4 regions of the Bacillus aquiflavi genome follow, and region 2 is predicted to be linked to each of the others. Evidence: riboswitches for the same ligand, from Rfam matches in the RefSeq annotation. Region 2 holds a riboswitch; each other region holds the start of a gene.

What was found. A riboswitch is a leader RNA that binds a small molecule or an ion and turns the genes downstream of it on or off. The one in region 2 is predicted to bind thiamine pyrophosphate.
Region 1: it holds a riboswitch for thiamine pyrophosphate, as region 2 does, so the genes downstream of both, K6959_RS08860 (ABC transporter ATP-binding protein) here and tenA (thiaminase II) in region 2, are expected to answer to the same signal.
Region 3: it holds a riboswitch for thiamine pyrophosphate, as region 2 does, so the genes downstream of both, thiW (energy coupling factor transporter S component ThiW) here and tenA (thiaminase II) in region 2, are expected to answer to the same signal.
Region 4: it holds a riboswitch for thiamine pyrophosphate, as region 2 does, so the genes downstream of both, K6959_RS06435 (hypothetical protein) here and tenA (thiaminase II) in region 2, are expected to answer to the same signal.

The regions. Positions count from the first base shown of each region.
Region 1 is NZ_CP082780.1:1,859,471-1,864,372, reverse strand. It holds gene K6959_RS08875 (ABC transporter permease) at 1-204, shown strand, start outside; partial or broken gene K6959_RS08870 (ABC transporter substrate-binding protein) at 265-1,158, opposite strand; gene K6959_RS08865 (ABC transporter permease) at 1,288-2,061, opposite strand; gene K6959_RS08860 (ABC transporter ATP-binding protein) at 2,054-2,794, opposite strand; TPP riboswitch at 2,996-3,098, opposite strand; gene K6959_RS08855 (YdcF family protein) at 3,169-3,729, opposite strand; gene K6959_RS08850 (hypothetical protein) at 3,823-4,593, shown strand; gene K6959_RS08845 (peroxiredoxin family protein) at 4,770-4,902, shown strand, end outside.
Region 2 is NZ_CP082780.1:461,667-466,568, forward strand. It holds partial or broken gene sigI (RNA polymerase sigma factor SigI) at 1-492, shown strand, start outside; gene K6959_RS02365 (anti-sigma factor domain-containing protein) at 513-1,589, shown strand; TPP riboswitch at 2,916-3,020, shown strand; gene tenA (thiaminase II) at 3,180-3,869, shown strand; gene K6959_RS02375 (class I SAM-dependent rRNA methyltransferase) at 3,939-4,902, opposite strand, start outside.
Region 3 is NZ_CP082780.1:1,596,102-1,601,003, forward strand. It holds gene K6959_RS07890 (ABC transporter ATP-binding protein) at 1-763, shown strand, start outside; gene K6959_RS07895 (glycerol-3-phosphate dehydrogenase/oxidase) at 1,025-2,689, shown strand; TPP riboswitch at 2,752-2,864, shown strand; gene thiW (energy coupling factor transporter S component ThiW) at 2,951-3,457, shown strand; gene thiD (bifunctional hydroxymethylpyrimidine kinase/phosphomethylpyrimidine kinase) at 3,454-4,257, shown strand; gene thiM (hydroxyethylthiazole kinase) at 4,287-4,902, shown strand, end outside.
Region 4 is NZ_CP082780.1:1,285,594-1,290,495, reverse strand. It holds gene K6959_RS06455 (amino acid ABC transporter permease) at 1-467, shown strand, start outside; gene K6959_RS06450 (amino acid ABC transporter permease) at 494-1,225, shown strand; gene K6959_RS06445 (SepA family multidrug efflux transporter) at 1,310-1,786, opposite strand; gene K6959_RS06440 (hypothetical protein) at 2,154-2,366, shown strand; TPP riboswitch at 2,531-2,640, shown strand; gene K6959_RS06435 (hypothetical protein) at 2,755-2,970, shown strand; gene K6959_RS06430 (thiamine phosphate synthase) at 2,958-3,416, shown strand; gene thiS (sulfur carrier protein ThiS) at 3,472-3,675, shown strand; gene K6959_RS06420 (thiazole synthase) at 3,677-4,441, shown strand; gene K6959_RS06415 (MoeB/ThiF family adenylyltransferase) at 4,441-4,902, shown strand, end outside.

The DNA of each region.
Region 1 (4,902 bases), 1.4 Mb from region 2:
ATTATTTTAAATTTAGTTGGCGGGTTACTTTCTCATTGGCTTAAATGGAGCCCGTCTCAATTATCTGTATATGCTGGCAGCTTTTTAACTTTAGGTGAATTGCCTGATGAGATTACTGGTACTGTTCTCATTTCATTCATTTTAATTGTGATGTTGCTTATTTTCTCAGTATTCATTTTTCGGAAAAAAGAACTTGCAACTTAAAGAATAAACAAGCTGTCTATAAGACTGTAATTAGCCTTATAGACAGCTCCAATGAGGTAGCTAGTCATTTTTGTCAACTAGATTCATATAAGCATCTTTAACATCTATTTTTTCTTTCACTATTCCTGTATCGAAGAGCCAATTTGCGACCTCTGCCCAAACAGCTTCATCTTGATAACCAAATGGCAACTCATCATCATTCATTAATGGAAGAAGGACGTTTAAGCTTTCTGTTTCAACATCTTGATCAAGAGGAAAGCTTTCATTTTCTTGCCCAAGCAGTATATTTAAGCCGCCTTTTGGATCTTTTGTTACATCTTTTTGTCCTTTTGAAACTGCTTTCCAAAATCTTTTAAACAATTCCTCATTTTCTTTTAATCCTTTTTCACTTGCGACGAGTACAAGTTCATAGTAGTCAGGAACACCGAAATCTACAGGGTTAATCGTTATCATCGGATGCCCTTCTTTCTCAAGCAGTACACGTTCGTGGTTAATATAACCGCCAATAATTCCATCGACTTTCTCAGTAGAAATAGCAGGAATTAAATCCCACCCAACATCAATCATATTTACTTTTTTTTAGTCGCCGCCGTCGCTATTTACCATTACATTTAAAATCGCTTCTTCAATTTCAATTGAAGAGTAGCCGATATTTTTCCCTTCAAGATCTTTCGGACTATTAATATGACTTGTTTCCGGCACCATTAAATGATCAAGTGGATGCCGCACAAAAGCAGCTAGGGAAACGACTGGAATCCCTTCGGCACGCGAAACGACGACTTGAGGCTGGTAGCTAATTGCTAAGTCTACTTTACCAGCAGCTACAAGTCGCAATGGATCGTTCGTTTCTGCTGGCATTTTAATATCAACATCGATTCCTTCTTTGGTAAAATAGCCTTTTTCAACGGCTGTATAAATCGCAGAATGAACGGCATTAGGATACCAATCTAGCATAATACTTACTTTTTCAGTCGTCTTTTCATCCTTTTTTCCTTCTTCATTATTTTGCGTACAGCCTGCAAAAATAAATACGATACAACTAATCATGAATCCTATAAAAAAGCTTCGTCTCATAAAATACCATCACCTTTTCTTTTCTAGCTTCCATTTTAATATTCGCCGTTCTAATATCGTCACGAGTAAAAAAAAGCTCATCCCTAAAAACGATAAGATTGTGACAGCAGCAAACACACCTTCTGCATTCAAATTACCTGACATTCTTCTACTGTAATAGCCAAGTCCCTCACTTGCCCCAAGCCATTCCCCGATTGTGGCGCCAACAACTGAAAAAACAATCGCAAGCTTCAAACCTGAGAAAAATGACGGCAATGCCATTGGAATTTGTATTTTAGTAAACAATTGCCAACGACTTGCGCCCATTGATTTTAACAATTCGGTATATTCTGGATCACTGTTTTTAAGTCCATCATACGTGCTTACGACAATTGGAAAGAATGTAATTAAAACAGTTACAGCAACTTTACTCCAAATGGTATAGCCAAACCATAAGACGAACACAGGAGAGAGGGCGATAATCGGAATCGTTTGTGATATTAACACAACTGGATACAGCATTTTCTCAATAGACTTTGAAAAAAACATTGCCACAGCAAGACTTGATCCGCCGATTAAGGCAATCATAAATCCAAGGGCAACTTCCTTTAATGTAGCGGTTAAATGTTCGCCAAACAGTGATTGTTTATGTTCAATGATCATTAGTAATATTGCCGATGGTGCTGGAATAATAAATGAAGGTACCTTTTCCAGTTGAACTGCTAATTCCCAAATGAAAATAGTCGTAATAAAAAAAAGAAAAAATAAGCGATATTGGGTAAAAAACGTCTTTAATCTATTCATTGGAAATTCGCTTCTCCAAATTTTGTCGATATTTTATCATTTCTACTGTATGAATCATTTGAGCATTTCTAGGACGCGGCAGTTCTACTTTAAACTCTTCTGCTTGATCATTTGGATGTAATAGGATAATTTTATCACTTAACAATACGGCTTCCTCTAAATCATGGGTAATAAAGAAAATCGTTTTATTTAATTGCTGCCAAAATGATAATAGCCATGAATGCATCTCTCTTTTTGTTAAGGCATCAAGAGCACCGAATGGTTCATCCAATAACAAAACTTCTTTTCCTGTTAACACTGTTCGCAAAAAAGCAACTCGTTGTCTCATACCGCCCGAAAGTTCAGACGGAAGAGCATTTTCATACTCTAATAACCCAACTCGTTCCAGCCATTCTCGCGCTTTTTCTTTTGTTACGAGTGAGTCCTTTTGAATTTCTCTGACGAGCATTAAGTTTTCAAGTACGGTTCTCCACGGCAACAAAAGATCACGCTGAGGCATATAACCGACACATCCCAACGAGGCTGGATGACCGTTCACACATATTTCTCCTTCTTCTGCGTTAATAAGTCCAGCTATTAATTTAAATATTGTGCTTTTTCCAGTCCCACTTTTTCCTATTAATGAAACAAACGTTCCTTTGTCTATTTGGAGATTTAATTTGTTAATAATATTTTTTTTATTTCCTGAATTATCAATGATTCCATAAGTAACATTATGTAAATAAAGCGTCATTTTTCCACCTTCAGTCTTTCAATTAACTAGTTAAACGAGGAACACCTCTCTTTTTCAGCTTGAAGACAATTGTTGCAGGTGAGGTGCACAGCACATTTGTCACAATCTGTTCTTTTTTCGAACGAAACATGATTAATAAAAAAAACAAACCACTCTTTAGCATAAAGAGTGGTTTATATTAAAATATGTTATGATATATTTTAATGATGATCGCCACTTCCCTACGCAGGTATTAACCAGTTCAGGTTCAAAGGGTCTAGAACAAAGTTCAATCTCAGCCAGTACGGCCCCCCTAGTGTTACACGTTTATTCGATTGAAATTATCATAACAAGAATATAAGTAATTGTAAAGATGAGAGAAGTAGTGTTGCTATTTACCAAAAATGAACATTTTCAAGATTGCTGCATATTCTCTTAAATACATGAATATTTTTTTTTTTTTTCGTTGCCGGTGTTTCTGCGGCTAATGGATAGGCTTCAATTTTCAATTTTTCTGCTAACTTAACAGAACGATATAAATGGAAATCATTACTGACAATAACTGCTTTTTCAATTCCATACAGCTTTTTTGTAAATAATAAATTTTCATAAGTAGAGGTAGATCGATCCTCAATTAAAATACGATCTTTTTGGAGCCCTTCCTTTTCAAAAAATCTCCGTAGCGCTTCAGCTTCTGCAATCCCTTCGTCAGGACCTTGACCGCCAGTTAAAATGACTTTTGTATCCAAATTATTTTGTAAATATTCAAGAGCTTTTTGCGCTCGATTATATAAGCTAGGGGACATCTCTTCTCCATTCACCTTTGCTCCTAACACAATTAAATAGTCAACTTCCCCCGGCGGCGTCTTGCTTGCAGTCGTCATGATCTGTAAGTGAAAATAAGAAATCATCATGATTACGATAAAAAGCACTAGTAAAATAAGCTTCTTTTTCAAATATTTCAACATCCCATTCATGTTTTATTTAAATAGTTAATAGATATAGTAAGGACAGTGAACAGTTAATAAGTTTTTTACAAGGAGAACTTTATGAATATTCAACAACATTACCGGCAAAACGCCGTTTCTTCATTAAATGGAGGGTTAGCAGCATTTATTCCCGCTATTTTAATAGTCATCCTCACGATCAAACTCGGCGATTTTTATCAAACTTTTCTTTTCACGATTCCATTCCTAACTTATAGTATTGGCAGCTATGTTTTATTTTTACAATATGACTATAAAGCAAAGCAAGTTTGTTGGCAAGAGAGCGACAAGAAAACACCGTCATTACTTACAGGAACTGATTTTTTATTAACTTTTAACCCAGACTTATCACTCCACATTCTTATTTTTCATCAAAACGGCATTTTAGTAGGTGAAATAAAAGAAATGAAAACTACTGGAATAAAAGAGCGTAAAAAATATGCTCTTTATGACGAGAGGGGAGAGATAAAGGGAATCTATCATTTGAAAAGGAGAAAGAGAAAAGAAAGCTATTTTTATGATGCAAGGTATAACTTAATCGGCATGTACGAGGAGAAGAACTATTATTTTAAAAAAACAAGCACATTGATAGATGAAAAAGGAGTAAAATGTTATCAAGTAAATCACGAAAGTGGGTGTGCTGATTTTTCTGTTTTAAAAAAGAATGAAAAAAAGCTGGCTAATTTAAAAATTGGCTGGCTTCCGCTTGAATGGGGGAAGCGATTCAAAGATAGTAATACACCTGTATTAACGTTTCATCATCAAGCGACTGCTAAAGAAAAGATCATTATTTTTGGTTATTTAGCCAATCATTTTTATCAGTATGATATGTAAGGCATTGTTCATGTAGAAATTGATCATAGATGATAAAATAAAGGAAATTATGAAGGGAGGAGAAGTGGTATACTTCCAGTTAGCGAATAGAAACAGTTATTTATGGGCTGATAACATTTCCCCTTTTTTTATTTACGTATAAGAGCACTTATTATAATATAAGAGGATGATCGTTTATGAAAAAGTTTCTCATCGGTGCAGCTATTTTAATCGCGGTTTTGTTTGTTATTGATAAAACTATTTTAAAAGAGAAAGGAATAGCTGTTAAGATTAATGAGCATGAAAAATATGAAAAAGCAAAAAATCCGA
Region 2 (4,902 bases):
CGGATGTGTTAATCAAGCGGAGAGTAATTGACTACATAAGAATGCAATCGAAAAATGAAAATAGTTTCAGTTTTGATGCAAGTGAATCGGAGGAAGATGGTACAGCTTTAACACCATTGGAACAAAAGATTTCAATAGAAAAACACAAAATAAAAACGGATGAAGAAATGCGTAAAGAAGAAATTATTCGATTTCAACAGACGATTGCAAATTTTGGACTATCTTTTAGTGATTTGGTTGAGCAATCACCTAAGCATGCAGATGCGAGAAAAAATGCAATGCTGATAGCAAAAGCCCTCGTAGAGCATCATGATCTTTTTAATGCACTTTTTGAGACGAAAAGGTTACCAATTAAGGGTTTAGAAGAGCTAGTAAACGTAAGTAAAAAAAACAATAGAACGAAATCGGAAATATATTATTGCAGTTGCGATTATTTTAAATGGAGATTTCGTATTTTTAAAAGATTATATAAAAGGGGTGTTGGAAACGTGAAAAAAGGAATTATTATCGAAATGGATGAACGTTTTTTAACATTACTAACCCCTGATGGTGAATTTTTACGTGCTCGAAAGTTAAACCAAGATTACGAAATTGGTCAAGAAATTGAATTTGTCCCTATCCGAACAAAAAAACGTCAAAAAAAGTCATTTTTCACGTTGTCCTCCTTACAAATGAAGGCTGCTTTAGTAGCATCAATCGCCTTGATCGCAGCAATTTTATTGCCTTTTTACAATGGAAATAAAGTATATGCTTATATGACGATTGATATCAATCCAAGTATTGAAATTGGCGTTAATAAAAATATGGATGTAATTAAGCTAGCTGCATATAATGACGAAGGAAAATCAATCATAAATGAATTAACGGATTGGAAACGAAAAGACATTTCTACTGTAATGAAATTAATATTAAATAAAAGTAAAGAACGAGACTATATTAATGATCGAGATCAAGTTCTGATTGCGACCGTTTATGAAGGAAAGCAGAAGAACAAATTTGAAGAAAAGTTGGACAGCTGTATAAAGGAAATAAAAATTGTTCTTAAAAAAGAAGACCTTCTTCTAAAGGTTATTGAAGGAACGACGGAAGATAGAATCAAAGCGAAGGAAAAAGGACTATCAACTGGAAGATATATAGAAAGAAAACAACAAAAATTTATGGAAAATAAAACAAAGAAAAGTGAGCATAAAAAAGAAACGAAAGAAGAAGAAAATAAATTAGAACCTTCTTCTGATCAAGTGGAAAAGGAAAACAAAGAAATAGAAGAGCCTAATCCTACAACTGCTCCTCCAAACAGCAATGGTCAAGGCAATAATAAAGAAAACGTTCCTATAAACCATCAACATCATCAAAAAAAAAAATCATTATCAAAATCAAAACGCAAACCAAAATACGAACCAAAACGCAAACCAAAATGCAAACCAAAACGGAAACCAAAACGCAAATCAAAACCGAAACCAAAATGCAAACCAAAATCGAAATCAAAACGGAAACCAAAACGGAAACCAAAACGCAAATCAAAACCGAAACCAAAATGCAAACCAAAATCGAAATCAAAATGGAAACCAAAATGCAAATCAAAATTCTAAAGCCCCAGAAACGAAAAATACACCTCCAGGCCAAATAAAAAAAAATGAACAAAGTAATGAAAATGGACATAATGGCAATGAAGGAAAGGGGCAAAACAACCATAATGGAAATAATGGAGAGGGAAATAAAGCAAAAGAACAATCTGTTCCAGGAAACGGACAATAGAGAAATCAAGAAGAAAGACCCGGAAACGGGAATCATAAAGGTAATTAATCATTGGAAAACGAGCCGCATATAATATAGGCTCGTTTTGTGTTTTTTTACTAGCTGTAGTCTATACAGTCTCGTACGCTTATACACTGGAAGGGTTAGAAGGGAAATAGGCCAATCAATAGAGAATCTAGTTTGTTAATAAATGATTTGTAATTTTTTAACGTCCCAATTAATTTACTATGTACGACATTAGGATGAATTGATTAAATACCAATACCTTTTTTATAAAGTATTTTTCTCCATGATCATTTGAATCCTTAGATATTCTTGTATCAAAACTGCTAATAAAGGCGTTCTGTTAGCAGGAATATCGCTTGTGGCCAGCGTAAATTTTAGAAATTTCTATAGTTTAATTTTTATTTAACTTAATATTTTTCCTAGTGCTTTAACACAGTCTTTAAAAAAAGAATGATGTAAATGATAATATTAAAAGGAGATTAATCATATTATTTGTATTTATTTCCATATTCGTGGTGAAACTATTTCGTTTTTAAGAATATCCTCCGCTGTATACTGGAAATATGGGGATATCTGATTGTTTCTGTAAATAAAAGAGGAATTAAAGGAAGATGGCTAGGGTCAACCCACGTAAACCCATTTTCAGATGTCACGTAAGATGGACGAGGGGATCCAAAGCTTATTACAAGATTCACATAGCCTGTTTCACCAATTATTGGAGGTTTTGGTTTTTTCAACTTAATTCAACATTAGTCATGGGAAAATATTATCCATGCGGAAAATATGTAAGCGCTAGTTATTTTAATTCATGTTACTGGGACATGATGATTATGAATCAAATTGCAATGATAGTTTCTATGAAAAATAATAATTCTATATTGCGGAGACAGTGAATAAGCCACCTGTTTTCCGGGTGGCTTTAGAGATGTATTTTCAACTATCCTGTCCCGTTAGTTGAATAAGAATTGATATTTATATCGTGAATTTAGTTAACCTAAGTATATTATAATTTTCTAAATTTTGTATTAAATTCCCTCTAATAATTAAGTCATTCGAAGAGGAATGAAATTAAAATTGAGGATGGTAACTTAGCAGTCCAATTCATCAGGTTGATAGTGAAGTAGAATGATGATATGCTTTAACTAAAGTTTCATATTTAACACTGGGGGAGCCGTAAAAGGCTGAGACTGAACGAATGTTCTAAACCCTTTGAACCTGAACTGGGTCGTGCCAGCGGAGGGAAGTGGGCAAAGTTTACAAAATAACAGTTAAGTGAATTGTTTGCAGTAGCCCCCTTCTTTTAGAAGGGGGCTATTTTTATCGTACAAAGGTAAGTATTTTAGGAGGTGATGTGATTAGGCAGCCGCTCTTGTTTTTATTAAGTAAATGATGAATAAATAAGGAAGGTGTAAATAATCATGTCTGAAATAAAAGTCAAACGTTTTACAGATCGTCTGTTTGAAAATGCGCAGGAAGTATGGGGGAAAAATCATGAACATCCTTTCGTTCAAGGAATAGGAAAAGGTACATTGTCTAAAGATGTGTTTGCGTATTATATGAAGCAGGATTATGCTTATTTAATAGATTATTCTAAGCTTTTTGCACTTGGAGTGTTGAAATCACAAACACTTGATCAAATGAATAAATTTTCGCATATTTTACATGAAACACTTCATTTTGAAATGGAACTCCATCGTCAATATGCAGATGAATTTGGAATATCACGGGAAGACTTAGAGAAGACGGAGCCGACTCCAGTAAATCTTGCTTATACAAGATATATGCTCAATACTGGTCAAAACGGATCTTTGGCAGAGCTTGTTTCTTGTCTCCTTCCATGTGCATGGGATTATTGGGAAATTGGAAAGCTATTAAAAGAAAAATACGGAGAAAACTTATCTTCCAATCCTTATAAAAATTGGGTTGAAACATATTCTTCGACGGAATTTGGTCAATTGGCCATATGGCTTATCGATATGATGGATGAGTTAGCAGAGGGAAAACCAGAAAGAGAATTAGCTGAATTAGAAAAACATTTCTTAATAACATCAAAATATGAGTATTTGTTTTGGGATATGGTTTATAACCAAGAAGATTGGAAAGTGTAGTTAAAATAAGGCTGGAAAAAACAACTCGTTTTTTCCAGCCTTATTATATTTTTGCTACTTTAAAGTTCATTATTTTTTTAGTTTTTGAATAAACACGACTTTCAAATAATTGCCCTCTTTGAAGGTATTTATTGTTTTAAAGTCTTCTGGCAATGAGAATTCCTCAAGTAATTTATATTTTTCTCCAGTTTCTTTAAAGGCTGCATCAATGAAACTTTTAAATTTTTTCATTTGAAACGTGCTGCAATTTGTCGAGGCAATAATGATTCCATTGTCTTCTGTGATTGCAATCGTTTCTTTCAACAGTTTTTTATAATCTTTTGCGGCACTAAACGTATATTTTTTTGATCTTGCAAAGCTTGGAGGGTCTAGGATAACTAGATCGAATTTTAATTTTTTTCGTATGGCATATTTAAAGTATTGAAACACATCTTCCACGATAATATCATGGGTTTCATAATCAATTCCATTCATACTGAATTGTTCGATCGTTTTAGCTCTGCTTCTATTGGCAAGGTCGACACTCGTCGTTTTAACAGCTCCGCCTAATGCGGCAGCAACAGAAAAGGCACCTGTATAGGAAAATAAATTTAACACCATTTTTCCAGTTGCATAATGATCCTTTATCGTTTTTCTTACTTCTCGTTGATCAAAAAAAACACCAACCATTGCGCCATCATTTAAATAAATGGCAAAGTTCATACCATTCTCTTTAACAATTATAGGGAATTGTCCGCGAATCCCCTTTACGTAATCATCATCTTCCACGTATCGCCCTGCTGTGGCGAACCGCTTTTTTTGATAAATGGCTTCATATGTAGTTACTTTTTCTAGTGCGCGAATGATCGTGTCTTTAAATTTATAAATACCTTTGTTATACCAGTTGATTAAATAAAAACCGTTAAAATAATCTATTGTAAAGCCACCAATTCCGTCTCCTTCACCGTTAAATACACGAAAAGCATTTGTGTTTTTATTTTGATAAAGCTGGTTTCTTTTTAATAAAGCGGATCGAATCACTTTTTCAAAAAAG
Region 3 (4,902 bases), 1.1 Mb from region 2:
TCCGTTGCTGCATCATCCCTACACTGCATATGCGTTAAAAGGTCGGATCGAGGAAAGAGTGCACGATGTTTTATCGTTAGTTGGCTTAGAAAAATTATCTAACAGGTATCCTGCCCAACTATCAGGAGGACAGAAGCAAAGAGTTGCTTTTGCACGGGCAATTGCCCATCAGCCAAATTTGTTACTAATGGATGAACCGCTCAGTGCTCTTGATGCAGAATTGCGAATGGATATGAGGAAAGAAATTCAAAAGATTCATCGCCAGACACATGCTTCGATTGTGTATGTTACCCATGACCAAAGTGAGGCGTTGGCAATGGCAGATAAAATTGTTGTCATGAACAATGGGAAAATTGAACAAGCAGCCCGCCCAGAAGTCATTTACACAAAACCAGAAACGGAGTTTGTTGCAAAATTTGTTGGAAAATGCAATATTATTAAAGGAACTTGGACAAATGATGTTTTTATACCGGAACAATTTCCTTTAGAGCGTTGGCCGGATATTGGAGTTTCCGTCAACTTAAAACAAAAAGGAATTTATCCTGTCCGCCCAGAACAGTGGCAGTTGACAAAAGATCACAATCAAGTGCTTAACGGTGTGATAACCTTTGTACAGTATCAAGGTAAAGAGATTCATTATACTGTTGAAGTAAAAAATGATATTTGGACGGTTCATGATTCAGTTCATTCTTCACGTTTTTATGTTGGTGATCGAGTAAATCTTTCTGTCAAAACTAAATCAACAGAAACGGTGCTAATCTAATCACTATCATTGTGTTAAAGATTTTTATAAAGGGATGATAAGGATCTTCCAGCATAACTGAAAGGGATAGTCTTAAAATAACATATTGTTTAACAAAGCTATAAAAAAATAAGAAAATCGTTAAAATCTTTTATTACGGCTCTTTTTATGGTAAAATGAATGTAAGTTAATAAAATGGTTGGAGAAACGGAGAGACCACAAGACATTATCGTATTTCGATAGTGTGTTTGTGGTCTCTTTTTTCGATTGGAGGAAATAAACATGGAATTTTCTGCACGAGAACGTAAAGATATTCAAAATGAATTACAAAGTAAAACGTTTGACGTCCTCATTATCGGCGGCGGCATTACAGGTGCTGGTATCGCTTTAGATGCTGTAACACGCGGAATGACAGTGGCACTTGTGGAGATGCAGGATTTTGCAGCTGGGACTTCAAGCCGTTCTACAAAGCTTGTTCATGGGGGACTTCGTTATTTAAAACAGTTTGAGGTGGGGATGGTTGCTGAAGTTGGAAAGGAAAGAGCCATCGTCTATGAAAATGGTCCGCACGTTACGACACCAGAATGGATGCTGTTACCAATCCATAAGGGCGGCACTTTTGGTAAGTTTAGTACATCAATCGGTCTTAAACTATATGACTTTTTAGCAGGTGTGAAAAGCGGTGAGCGCCGACAAATGTTAACTGATGTTGAAACGTTAAATAAAGAAGCGCTTATTAAGAAGCAAGGTTTAAAGGGCGGAGGCTATTATGTTGAGTATCGAACAGATGATGCCCGTCTCACAATCGAAGTATTGAAAAAAGCTGTTGAACAAGGAGCAGTCGCTTTAAATTATTCAAAAGTAACTGAACTAATATATAAAAATAATAAAGTTGCAGGTGCATCAATTGTTGATCAGCAATCTTTTGCGGAGTATGAAATTAATGCGAAAAAAGTCGTCAATGCAGCAGGTCCGTGGGTCGATACCATTCGGGAGAAGGATCAATCAAAAGAGGGAAAAATGTTGCAATTAACGAAGGGAGTTCATTTAGTAATTGATCAATCGCGGTTTCCGCTCAAACAGGCAGTCTACTTTGATACGCCTGACGGACGAATGGTATTTGCAATTCCACGTTCGCAAAAAACCTATGTAGGAACGACAGATACAGTATATGATGAGGATATCGCCCATCCGAATATGACTAGTGAAGATCGAACGTATCTTATTAACGCGATCAATTTTATGTTTCCTGACGTCAACATAACAGAAGAAGATGTTGAATCGAGCTGGGCTGGTGTCCGTCCATTAATTTATGAAAAAGGTAAATCAGCTTCAGAAATATCAAGAAAAGATGAAATTTGGGAATCAGAATCACAACTAATTACAATTGCTGGAGGAAAGCTGACTGGTTATCGGAAAATGGCGGAAACAGTTGTTAATTTGTTAGTGAAAAAATTTGCGGATGAAGAAAACCGTGTCTTTCATCCATGTCAAACAAGATACTTAACTATTTCGGGCGGAGATGTAGGAGGATCCGCCAACTTAAAAAGCTATGTACATGAGCAAATAAACTACGGAATGGAACTCGGTTTAACAAAAATCCAAGCGGCAAATCTTACGCATCTATATGGTTCAAACGTACAAAAAGTATTTAACATCATTCGTTTACGAAAAGAAGAAATGGCTGCATCTCAACTTCCCGTCGAATTATTTGCTAAGCTTACTTATGCAATAGAGGAAGAAATGGCGACAACCCCCGTTGATTTTTTTAATCGTCGAACTGGTGATTTATTGTTTAATATTAAGTTCGTGCACGAATGGAAAGACAATGTCATTTCCTTTATGGAAAAGGAATTAAGCTGGACTCCAGAACGAACAGCTGAATTAACAGCAGAGCTAAATAACGCTTTAAAAGATGCAGTTATACCAGTAGATTTACTTAAATAACAAAGGGAGGTTCTTTTCTTAAAATACTGTTTATGATAAACTAAATACGTTATGAAATATATGAAATGCACTAGGGGTGCCGGAAGAGGCTGGCTGAGATTAAGACCTGAAGAAGTCTTTGACCCTTTAACCTGATCTGGTTTGTACCAGCGGAGGGAAGTGGCTGCGTCTTTAAATTTCACGCAAACCTTCTTACACTGGGGTTTGCGTATTTTATTTTTAATTTTCGCCCTCCTAGTGCAAAGAAAAGGAGGGCTTTATCTGTTTTCAACAAGAAAATTAACGTTAACAGCTATGTTTACAGCAGTAGGGACCATCACAAGCCATTTAGTGTTTATTCCAGTTGGATTTGCAAAAATATTCCCGGTCCAACATTTTTTAAATGTTTTATCTGCTGTAATGCTAGGGCCATTTTATGCTGTATTACAAGCGTCTTCGGTGTCTTTGCTGCGCAACTTGATGGGCACAGGTTCACTATTTGCGTTTCCAGGAAGCATGATTGGGGCGTTTCTTGCGGCAATTGTATATCAGAAAGTGAAGAAGCCAGGTGCCGCCGCAATTGGAGAAGTTGTTGGGACTGGGATTTTCGGTGCAATGATGTCTTTTCCGCTTTCAGCGCTCATACTTGGTCAAGATGTAGCTTTGTTTGGCTTCGTTCCATCATTTTTAGTCAGTTCATTTACAGGGGGAATTTTAGGCTATTGTTTATTAAAGGTTTTAATTAATCATAATGCTTTTGTAACGATAACAGGGAGGTTGGAAAAATGAAAACAGCACTAACAATTGCGGGCTCAGATAGTTCCGGCGGTGCAGGTATTCAAGCAGATTTAAAAACTTTTTCTGCCCATGGTGTTTATGGGATGTCGGTGATTACAGCGATTACCGCACAAAATACGTTAGGTGTTCGTTCTGTTCAAAATATAGATTTAGCGATTATTCGTGATCAAATAGATGCTATTTTTGAAGATATTGACGTTCATAGTGTAAAAATAGGCATGCTATCAAACTCTGAAATAATCAAAACAGTCGCAGAACGATTAACCTACTACAAACCGAACGAGATCGTTCTTGATCCTGTAATGGTGTCGAAAAGCGGAAGTGATTTATTACAGGAAGAAGCTGTTGCGTCACTAGTTCAATATTTATTGCCGATCGCAACGGTGATTACTCCTAACTTACCTGAAGCCGAAAAGCTAACAGGTAAAGCGATTTCAACTGTCGAAGAGATGCGGCAGGCATGTAAAGATTTAAAAAAATCTGGCGTTCAATATGTACTTATTAAAGGAGGACATCTAAAAGGAAAGCCAATCGACCTTCTCTATGATGGGAATGAATTTTTAAGTTTTGAAGCAGAGCGAATCGAAACTAAAAATACACATGGAACAGGCTGTACGTTATCCTCCGCTATTGCTTCTAATCTTGCATTGGGCATGAATATTCACAATGCGGTACAGCAAGCAAAAGAATATATTACAACGGCAATTAAACATAGTCTATCAATTGGGAACGGTCATGGTCCTACACACCATTTTTACCAGTTATATAAAAAAGCAAAAATACACGATTAAAAATCTAATCAAAAAAGAGGACGATCCAAATGAAAAATTCAATCAAGCAGTTATTCGATGATGTTCGTACTAAAAATCCCCTCATTCATCATATTACAAATACGGTCACAATGAACGATTGTGCAAATGTCACTTTAGCAATCGGGGGCTCTCCTGTTATGGCTGACAGTCCTGAAGAAGCACCAGCTATGACTGAACTAGCTCAAGCGCTCGTCATTAATTTTGGAACGATTGCAACGGATACATTTCAAGCAATGATAAAGGCGGGGAAAGCAGCCAATCATCTTGGAATTCCCGTCATTTTTGACCCGGTGGGTGTTGGGGCAACCTCTTTTCGGACTGAAAAAGCGAAAGAACTTTTAAAGGAAGTGAATATCCAACTTATTCGGGGAAATGTAACTGAAGTGATGGGGTTATTAGGATTGTCTGCTGAGACACGAGGTGTTGATGCTGGAAAAACATCAATCGATCGTCAACAGCTTGCGACTAAAGCAGCTCAAGAATTTCGCTCAATCGTTGTGATTAGCGGTAAAATCGATGTCATTTCAGACGGTCAAAACATCGTTTCAATTGCTAACGGTCATGAAATGTTAACGAAAATAACAGGAACTGGCTGTATGACAGCGTCGTTAATCGGTTTTTTTG
Region 4 (4,902 bases), 820 kb from region 2:
TGCCGCAGTTACTTTTAGCTTTTAACATCGATATTAATAACTGGGATCGACTTGTCTTCCTTATTATTACTTTTTCGTTACATACTGCAGCATACTTATCTGAAGTATTCAGATCAGCATACATTGCTGTCGGCCATGATCAATTGGAAGCTGCTTATAGCGTAGGTATGAGTTATTTTCAAGCGTTGAGAAAAATTATTCTTCCGCAGGCGTTTATTATTTCACTGCCCAATCTAGGAAATAACATTATTGAACTGCTTAAAGATACTTCTTTAGCCTTTACGATCGGAATCATTGATATTATGGGTCAAGTTCGAATTATTTTAGGAAACAACCATGGGATGGGAATGTTTCAAATCTATGTTGTTATTTCTCTAGTATATTGGGGCACTTGCATAATAATTGAAAGTGTCATCAGTTATATGGAAAAGACGTTTAAAAAAGGTCGTGTAAGCTTATTAAAATAATCATTTTCTAAGGATAGTGATTACTCATGTCAATGATCAACTTAGAGTTTGCTTTGGAACATTTTCCTGATGTAGTAAAAGGGGTGCCACTCACATTAGCGATTGCAGTTGTCTCGATGATACTCGGTTTAGTATTCGGTCTTTTCATTGCATTATGCAGAATATTTAAAGTACCTGTTTTAAACCGATTTTTCGTATTTTATATTTCTTTTATTCGCGGAACGCCGTTGCTCGTACAGCTCTATATATTTTTTTATGGCGTGCCTATTTTGCTTGAATTGATGAACGAACAATTAGGAACAAACTTTGATGAGGAGCACATTTCTCCATTAATCTATGCCATGATTGCGTTTTCGATCAATACATCTGCGTACCAGGCGGAAATTTTCCGAGCCTCAATAAATGCGACAAACATGGCGCAAATAGAGGCAGCCTACTCTGTAGGAATGACGACTGCTCAAGCGCTAAGGAGAATTATTATTCCTCAAGCATTTGTAACGGCTCTTCCGAACTTAGGAAATACGTTTATTGGACTAATTAAGGCAACTTCACTGGCTTTTGCGGTTAAAGTTGTTGAAATTTTAGCTCTTGCTAAAATTATCGCAAATGATGGTTATCGATTTTTAGAAATGTATTTAGTTGCATCCATTATTTATTGGATCATCTGTCTCCTGTTTGAAGTGATCTTTTCAATTATTGAGAAGAGAATAAGACGCTATGAAGTGCAGTTAGAAAGAGATGACAAAGTTTTAACGTAAAATTTGCTTAAAATCATCCTCCTGCTGTTATATGGAACGTGCTTCAGACTCACATTTTTCATCTTTACAAGCTGAAGCACATTCCTATGATTTTTTAATCAACTTATGATCATCGCTTATGGCATAAAAAAAAAAGTATATTACTGTAAATACTAAAATGGTACCGCTCCAAGATAAATCAATTCTTGAAAAACTCTTTTCAACGATCCCTTTAAAAATAGTAATACTCAAAGATAATTGAACTACATAGCTCCCTACTAATACTTTTTTTGTAGTCTCAAATTTTAACATTTTAATAGAAATTTTTATTAAAATCTCAACAACAACTCCAACGATATAAATGACGAAAAGCAAAAATCCAAAATAAACGACATTTTTCGATAAGCGATCATAAAATTGTATTTCAACAAAATTAAATTTTGCAAGTATATTATATAGTCCATACATACCGAATAACGGCATTAAAACAAAGACTGTCGTAATGACTGCAACCATTAAAACGACGATTGAAATCGCTATAATCACAGACTTATCAATTTTTTTATTAAATTCACTTGACATATAATACCCCCAATGTAAAATATTAGGTGGATATAATTTAATATATTAGGAGGGATTTACAATTAAACAATCATCAGTAAGAAAAAAGCTGTTCAAACCTTTTGTTATTAGTCTCGTCGCTACACTATTCATATCATTTACTTTACCAGGATTTTCCGAAAAAGCAAGCGCAAATAGTTTATCAGATGTTGAAAAAGATTTATACAAAAAAAGTTTACTAGAAAATTCTAACTTTCATGACGATTTACTAAATGCCAAACAAATACTTACGTTAAAATCTAAAGATCAATCTACTGTCCATAATGATGCCTCTACTTCAGGATTTTTAGGCGGTGGTTTAAAAGCTTTAAAAGCTTTGGGGAAAATAGTGAAACACGGTGGAAATACTCTATCTTGGCTATTAAAACCTTTTAGTAAAAAAGTTTCTGTAATTGTAAAAAGGAATAGCAGAAAAATTGCGAGAGTATTAGAGAAACCAGAGAAAGCCACAAAATCTTATATAAAATCTAAATTAATTAAAGCTGGTGTGAAAAAAAACGATGCTGAAACAATTGTATTTTGGATTTTTATGGTGATATAAAATAATATATGATTAACTGCTCCAAATATTCCCTGGCAATATTTCACAAGAATTTTATCATCCATTAAGGTGTGAAAAACAACCCCACTTAAATTTAAATCTATCCTATAATGACTCTTGACAATCATGTTATCGATGGTAAGATTTATACAACAAGTAAATTATGAATTCACTAGGGGTGCCTTTTAAAAAGGCTGAGATCAAAGTGATGACTTTGGGACTCTTAGAACCTGAAACGGTTAGTACCGACGAAGGGAAGTGATAGAACGGATCAATTCATCTGTCTATTTATCTGCGTTCTTAACCACTTTCCTATGCATGGAAAGTGGTTTTTTATATTTATCAAACGTGTGAGGCTTGCGCACACGAATGACTGGAGGTGTTGTAGGTGGATCGTATACAAAAGCCGCTTAATAAAATCGGAGCCTTTCATCTTATCTCAACTGGCCAACAATCAGCCGAACAGCTAGCGTTGATTGCTGAAAAAATAATCGATCATGTGGATGCACTTCATCTTCGTGAAAAAAATCGTGGACTGATCAAGAAAAATGATTTAAAGCGATCAGCTTACTTCAATCTAAAGGTGTACCATTGGAAAAAATAATTGTTAACAATCGAGTTGCCGTGGCACACATAATGAAAACAAAAGCAGTTCAATTAACCCGTCAAAGTATCAATGTCTCTATGGTAAAAAATGCTTATCCCAACTTATCTCTCGGCTATTCTATCCATTCCGTAGAGGAGGCTATTTCCGCTTCTAACGACGGTGCCGATTATTTATTGTACGGCCATGTATATGAAACGCAATCGAAACCTGGTTTAAGACCTAAAGGACTAGAACGATTAAAGAAAGTCGTTCATCATGCAAACATCCCTGTTCTTGCGATCGGAGGGATTACACCGAAAAATACACCAAACATTATCCGAGCCGGCGCAAGTGGAATAGCTGTATTATCTGGCGTTTTATTGTCCAATGATCCGTTAGAAAAAGTGTTCGCTTACAAAGAAGCGTTACGAAAGGGAGGTGATGAATATCGCTCTGATATATAAGGTTGCCCAAAAAATTTAAGATATTTTATATCCGGCTATCCAAGGAGGGAAAGATATGAATTTGCTCATTAATGGATCAATCATACAAATACCGAAAAATGTAAACACCATTGCTGAAGTCATTCAATATTTTTTCACAGACAAACCGGTCATTATTGTCGAGCACAACGGAGAAATTTTAAATAAAGATGTCCATTCTACAAGAGAAGTAGGAGATGGAGATAAATTGGAATTGGTCCATTTCGTAGGAGGTGGTTAAGATGTTAATGATTGGAGAAAAATCATTTCACTCTCGCTTACTTTTAGGAACAGGAAAATATTCGGATTTTGATATCCAAAAGGAAGCTGTTGAAGTGTCAGAAACAGAAATTTTAACGTTTTCCGTCCGACGGATGAATATTTTTGAGCCGACACAACCAAACTTTTTAGAAAAAATCGATATTGGCAACTATCATTTATTGCCAAACACTGCAGGAGCAAAAACAGCCAAGGAAGCTGTACGAACAACTAAGCTAGCAAAAGCTTCTGGACTATGCGATATGGTCAAAGTAGAAATAATCGGTTGTGACAAAACATTGCTGCCTGATCCAGTGGAAACGTTGAAAGCAACAGAAGAATTATTAAAGGAAGGGTTTATCGTTCTTCCATATACATCCGATGATGTAGTTTTAGCAAAAAGACTAGAAGAATTAGGGGCGCATGCGATTATGCCAGGGGCATCACCAATTGGCTCAGGACAAGGGATTATAAATCCGCTTAACTTAAGCTTCATTATCGAACAATCCAATGTGCCTGTCATTGTAGATGCAGGGATTGGTTCTGCGAAAGATGCAGCTTTCGCAATGGAGCTTGGTGCTGACGGCGTTTTATTAAATACAGCCGTTTCGGGTGCAGATCATCCAGTTAAAATGGCAATGGCTATGAAGCTTGCAATCCAAGCAGGTCGTCTTAGTTATGAAGCAGGTCGGATTCCTAAAAAACGCTATGCAACCGCAAGCAGTCCGCAAGAAGGAATTAGCATCTAATGGATGACCGTTATTCTAGGCAAATATTATTTTCTCCTATTGGGAAAGAAGGACAAATAAAATTAAAGCATAAGCACGTATTAATTATTGGCGCAGGTGCACTCGGTACAAGTATTGCAGAAATTCTCACTCGTTCAGGTGTTGAAAACATAACGATCGTTGATCGCGATTATGTTGAGTGGAGTAATTTGCAACGGCAGCAACTCTATACAGAAGCGGATGCAAAAAAACGCATCCCTAAAGTAATCGCAGCAAAAGAAAGATTAGAAGCTATTAATAGTAAAGCAAAAATTAAAGCAAAGATAGTCGATGTTACACCTATTGAAATGATCCAACTAGTAAAAGGTATCGATCTAATTATGGATGCAACAGACAATTTTGATATTCGAATGATGATTAATGATGCATCACAAAAATATAATATTCCTTGGATTTACGGTGCGGTTGTTGGCAGTTATGGC